DNA from 2 places in the Lactobacillus crispatus genome. Region 1 is predicted to be linked to the other one. Evidence: predicted binding sites of a transcription regulator. Region 1 holds the regulator's gene; the other holds the start of a gene.
What was found. The regulator HrcA, encoded in region 1, represses chaperone genes, less so after heat shock. The targets are predictions, from matches to a motif close to TTAGCACTCNNNNNNNNNGAGTGCTAA.
Positions count from the first base shown of each region.

Region 2: J6L97_RS08115 (ATP-dependent Clp protease ATP-binding subunit) is a predicted target of HrcA. The motif match lies at 1,960-1,986, and genes of this name have one in related genera.

Region 1 is NZ_CP072197.1:917,116-920,332, forward strand. Features, by position in the region: gene ribF (riboflavin biosynthesis protein RibF) at 1-644, shown strand, start outside; gene hrcA (heat-inducible transcriptional repressor HrcA) at 782-1,831, shown strand; gene grpE (nucleotide exchange factor GrpE) at 1,844-2,428, shown strand; gene dnaK (molecular chaperone DnaK) at 2,445-3,217, shown strand, end outside.
Region 2 is NZ_CP072197.1:1,668,944-1,672,160, forward strand. Features, by position in the region: gene J6L97_RS11120 (Rib/alpha-like domain-containing protein) at 1-584, opposite strand, end outside; gene J6L97_RS08105 (IS982 family transposase) at 771-1,619, shown strand; gene J6L97_RS08110 (hypothetical protein) at 1,644-1,826, opposite strand; gene J6L97_RS08115 (ATP-dependent Clp protease ATP-binding subunit) at 2,031-3,217, shown strand, end outside.

The DNA of each region.
Region 1 (3,217 bases):
AAAATTTCAGTCAAATTTCTGCACAAGAATTTGTCGATAATGTAATTGTCAGATTAAATGCTGATACCGTTGTTGCTGGCTTTGATTACACTTATGGTCCTAAGAATATTGCAAATATGGCTAATTTACCCCAATTTTCCAAAGGGCGTTTTAATATTGTAGTGATGCCAAAGCAAACTTTTAACGGTAGAAAAATTGGCTCAACTGAAATTCGTCAAGCAATTAAGGATGGTCAGATGGAATTAGCCACTGAATTAATGGGGCACCATTATGTAATGAGTGGTATCATTGGGCATGGTAAACGAAATGGTCATAAGCTAGGCTATCCAACAGCTAATTTGATTTGGGCAGACCATAAGGTGATTCCTAAAATTGGAGTTTATGCTACCAAGACTAAAGTAAATGGTAAGTGGTATAACTCCATGACTAGCGTTGGCTATAATGTAACCATTAATCAGGACAAGAAGATATATATTGAATCTAATATTTTTGATTTTAATGAAGATATCTATGGTAAGCCAATGAAGATCAAATGGTATAAATATACCAGAGGTGAGAAAAAATTTGCCGGATTACCTGAACTGAAAGAGCAACTTGAACGAGATGAGCAAGAAATTAGGGCTTATTTTAAGCAAAAGGGTTAAGAAGCTACGTACTTTGAAAAAAGTGCGTATTTTTTTGAATAAAATTAGCAATCTACTTGATTTAGTGCTAATTTCTGGTATCATATTAACTGTTAGCACCTGAGAGATGTGAGTGCTAAAAGTGAGGGCGATATAATATGTTGACCGAGCGTCAAGAGCTTATTTTAAAAACAATAATTACAGACTTTACACAAAGTCATGAGCCAGTAGGTTCAAAGACCGTAATGAAGCAGTTGCCAATTAAAGTTTCAAGTGCAACGATTAGAAATGAAATGGCCGTGTTGGAAGAGCAGGGGTTAATTGAAAAAACTCACTCTTCAAGTGGTCGAATTCCTTCAAGCGAGGGCTATCGTTATTATCTTGATAATTTAGTTGAGCCGTTGCAATTACCAGAGTCTGTTTATAATACAATAGGAAGTCAATTAGATCGACCTTTTCATCAAGTAAATGAAATTGTACAAGAAGCTGCACGAATTCTGTCAGATTTAACTAACTATACCGCATTTGCGGAAGGACCTGAGAGTCATGATGTTAGAGTCACAGGATTTAGAATTGTACCGCTGTCTCAACGACAGATTATGGCAATTTTGGTTACAAGTGATGGTAACATTCAAAATCAGGTATATGCTTTGCCACATAATATTCACGGCGAAGAAATTGAAAAGGCTGTCCGCATGATTAATGATCAGTTAGTCGGAAAGAGCCTAAATGAAATCAACGTTTCGTTGCTAAGTGAATTAGCTAAAAACGAATTAGGCGGCGAACATGTGACTGAATTGCTTAGTTTAGTTGAAGATGTCGTAAAAGATGCAGCTAGTGAGCAGATGTATGTGGATGGACAGATTAATTTGCTCAATAATACTTCTGAACATGATGTAAATGACATTCGTTCTTTGTACGAGTTGATTGATCATAATAATCTGTTCACTAATTTAATGGATGCAAAGGTGGATCCAAAGTCTGGAAATTATCCAGTAAAGGTAAAGTTGGGATCTGAATTACCCAATGATTTATTAAAAAATTATAGTTTGCTGACAGCTGAGTACAGCGTTGGCTCCCATGGTAAAGGAACTATTGCTTTACTTGGACCAACGAATATGCCATATTCACAAATGATTGGGTTGCTTGAATATTTTAGAAATGAACTAGCTAAAAAGTTGCTTGATTATTACGGCAAGTTTCAATAAAGGAGGTTAGCCGTGAGTAAAGAAGAATTTCCAAGTGAAAAAAATCTAGAGCAAAAAGAAAAGACTTCTGAGCCTAAGGCTAAAAAAGAAGCCGATAAAGGTGAAGAAAAGAAGCAAGAAAAAAATAAACAAGATCAAAAATTAGCTAAAGAATTAGCTGATTTAAAAGATAAGAACAAGGATCTTGAAGATAAGTATTTGCGTAGTGAAGCAGAAATTCAAAATATGCAAAATCGCTACACTAAAGAACGTGCTCAATTAATTAAGTACGAATCTCAAAGCTTAGCGAAGGACATTTTGCCAGCAATGGACAATTTGGAAAGAGCCCTAAGCGTTGAGGCCGATGATGATGTGTCTAAGCAGTTAAAGAAGGGCGTGAAAATGACCCTGGATGCACTTGTGAAGGCAATGAAAGATCACGGTGTAGTTGAGATTGAGGCTGATGGCGTTAAATTTGATCCGACATTACATCAAGCTGTTCAAACAGTAGCAGCTGAGAATGATGATCAAAAAGATCACGTTGTTCAGGTTTTACAAAAAGGATATCAATATAAGGATAGAACACTAAGACCAGCAATGGTTGTAGTTGCTCAATAAGAGAGGAAGCTAATATATGTCAAAAGTTATTGGGATTGACCTTGGGACTACTAACTCAGCAGTTGCAGTTCTTGAAGGTAAAGAACCAAAGATTATCACTAATCCAGAAGGTAACCGGACTACTCCTTCAGTAGTTGCATTTAAAGATGGTGAAATTCAAGTCGGTGAGGTAGCAAAGCGTCAAGCTATTACCAACCCTAATACCATTGTTTCAATTAAGCGTCACATGGGTGAAGCTGATTATAAGGTTAAAGTTGGTGATAAGGAATATACACCACAAGAAATTTCAGCATTTATTTTACAATATATTAAGAAATTCTCAGAAGATTACTTGGGTGAAGAAGTTAAGGATGCTGTTATTACTGTTCCTGCTTACTTCAATGATGCTCAACGCCAAGCTACTAAGGACGCTGGTAAGATTGCTGGTTTGAATGTGCAAAGAATTATTAACGAACCAACTGCTTCAGCATTAGCCTTCGGTTTAAATAAAGACCAAGATGAAAAAGTCTTAGTATACGACCTTGGTGGTGGTACTTTTGATGTTTCTGTATTGCAATTAGGTGATGGTGTCTTTCAAGTATTGTCAACTAATGGTGATACTCATCTTGGTGGTGATGACTTTGATCACCGTATCATGGATTGGTTAATTAAGAACTTTAAGGATGAAAATGGTGTTGATTTGTCGAAGGACAAGATGGCAATGCAACGCTTAAAGGATGCTGCAGAAAAAGCAAAGAAGGACTTGTCAGGTGTATCAAGTACTCATATCTCACTTCCATTCATTTCTGC
Region 2 (3,217 bases), 750 kb from region 1:
TTTTGAGGAGCTTCTATGAAAGCACTACGTAATGCACTAGCACCTTCCTGCGTTACTTTAGATTCTGCGAGAGTCTTTGCTACATCTTCACTAGCCTTAGTTTGTGCTTTTTGTACGTTTAATACATTTCCACTCTTAGACTTAGCTTGATCTACTGTAGTTTCATTAGCAACTTTAACAGCAGCATTTTCTTGTTGTACTGGCTTACTGATTTCTAAATCATTAGCATTTTGCGTGTCCTTATCAGACTTAGCAACATCAGTAGTGGTCTGCGATTGATCTGCAACAGTTTCACTTTGTTTTGCAGCTTTATTAGCCTTAACTTCTGAAGTCTTATCTTTCAGATCATTGACTTGAATGTCACTCGCCACATTATCACTGGTAGTAGCATTCTCATCTTTTTCAGTCGATGTATTAGTATTATCAGTTGTATCAGCCTTAACTGTTTGAGTATTATTCAAGCCAAAAATTGTAAACCCAATTAATACTGAAGCAGCACCAACCGTGAATTTTCTAATTGAGAACCGTTCTCTTCTTGGCTCCATCTTGCGTAAGCGTTCTTTATAATTATTTTTTGAAAGCATTATAGCAATCTCCTTTTTAACCTAATTATTTATTGTGTCAAATCCAAGTAGAGAAACACTACCCCTACATTTCACTTTTATATCATAACACGCGTGGTGCTAGTTAAATCGTTTTAGTTAATAAAAAAGTCCAATCTTGTTAGACTCGACTTGTAAATAGTAATAATAGAAAAGAGTCTGATCTGATTGAACTGCCTTAAGCTTAAGCGTTTTAGCCACCATTTACAAGTTAGTTTTAAAGATTTAGTGATAATTTGTCGGCACTGGTATCGTTTGTATGCACCGGCTGAGTTTACTCATCGGCGAAATATTGATCAAATTAAAACTACGGACAGTCTGATTTTGGCTTTACTTATCTGGCAAGCTAAGACAGGAATTGAATCACAAAGAAGATTCTGTGAATGTTTCAATTGTTTATCACACTCACGTTTTAATCGGCGTTCACGTCAGCTATTGCAATTGATTTATCAGATACGGCAAGAAATGAATAAAAAGGTTGACCTGAATGGACATTTCTTGATCATTGACAGCTTTCCGGTACCTGTTTGCCAACCAATTCGCAACTATCGTGCTAAAATTTTTCGCGGTTATGCCAACATTGGTTATAAGGCCACCAAGAAAATTTACTTCTATGGTTTCAAAGTTCATGCCATTGTTAGCGATGACGGTTACATTCTTGATTATGTCGTAACAAAAGCATCAGTTCATGATGCCAAGGAGACAGTTGAACTGATGGAAAATGCACATCCATCTAATTACTATCTTCTTGGCGACGAAGGCTATTTAGGCAAAGAACTGCATCAACAGCTAAAACAAATGGGTTATGAACTTTGGACACCATATCGTAAAAATATGACAGGAGCTAAAAAGCACAATGATCATCAATTGATGGCTATTCGCAGAACAATTGAAAGCGACTTTTCGCTTCTGACCTATTACAATGCCGAGAACAATCGAGCACGTAGTCTGATAGGCTTTCAAAGCCGGTTGGAAATTGCAATTTTAGCTTATAATTTGGCTTATTGTCTAGAATGATTTAACTAGCACCACGCGTATTATTTATTCATCGGTATTCGTAGCGGTATACACAATCGCGCCGCCTCTTTCTGCCCTACCGGTAATATATTGTCTTTTTCCATAATTTCTAATAGTCTTTTGAAGATCAAACGCATCTTTTGGCTCAACTTTATACTCTTTTATCTCACCTGAGACTAATTGATCTAGAATTTTCTGATAATCCAAAAATATCACCACTCTTTTAAAATTTTATAATTTTTCCACTATTAATTCTACTATTTATATTCAATTTTCAAAAATATTAATATTTTGTTTGCGGTAACAAAAGCATTTCTTACAAAAAATAAGTGTTTGAGTCTTAGCACTTGACTACAAAGAGTGCTAATAATATAATTTTGGTACAGTTGAAAAGAAAGGCGGTACTATATTTTGCTTTGCCAAAATTGTCATGAGCGGCCCGCTTCTATTCACCTTTTCACTAAGGTTAATGGCCAAAGCCGCGAAATAGATTTATGTCAACACTGTTATCAAGAATTAAAAAATCAACAAGGAAATCAAGGAAAAATGAATAATAATGAATTTTTTGGCGACTTTGATGATTTATTCAACGCATTAAACGGAAATAACAACAATGCCGCAAACAATAATAATGAAATGAGAAATAACGACCCTAGAATGCAAATGGGGGGAGGCGCTGGTAATGGTGGTCAAAACGGCAGAAGCCTACTTGACCAATACGGAACAGACTTAACTGCCCTTGCTAAAAAAGGCAAAATTGACCCAGTAATCGGTCGTGATAAAGAGATTGCTCGGGTTATCGAAATTTTAAATAGAAGAACTAAGAACAACCCTGTTTTAATCGGTGAAGCAGGTGTTGGTAAGACTGCCGTTGTCGAAGGCTTAGCTCAAGAAATCGTAGATGGATCAGTACCAGCAAAATTGCAGAACAAACGAATTATTTCATTAAATGTTGTTTCACTTGTTCAAGGTACCGGTATTCGTGGTCAATTTGAACAAAGAATGGAACAATTAATTAAAGAATTACAACAAAACGACGATATCATTCTTTTTATTGATGAAATTCACGAAATCGTTGGTGCCGGTAATGCTGAAGGTGGCATGGATGCCGGTAACATTATTAAGCCAGCTTTAGCTCGTGGCGAATTGCAATTAGTTGGTGCTACTACCATCAAAGAATACCGCGATATTGAAAAAGACTCTGCTTTAGCTAGACGTTTTCAACCAGTTGAAGTTAAAGAACCTTCAATTGACGAAACAATTCGCATCTTAAAAGGTATTCAAAAACGCTACGAAGACTATCACCATGTTCACTACACTTATGAAGCCATTGAAGCTGCCGCAAAACTTTCAGCACGTTATATTCAAGATAGATTTTTACCAGACAAGGCTATTGACCTTCTTGATGAAGCAGGTTCTAGAATGAACTTAACCATTCCTTATATTGATAAGGATAAAATGCAAGAAAGAATTAATGCCGCAGAGCAATTGAAGGAAGAAGCCTTAAAAAACGAAGATTACGAAAAAGCAGCCTACTACCGTGATCAAATTGAAAAATATGAAAAGGTTAAAGATCAAAAGGTAGATCCTGACAAGTC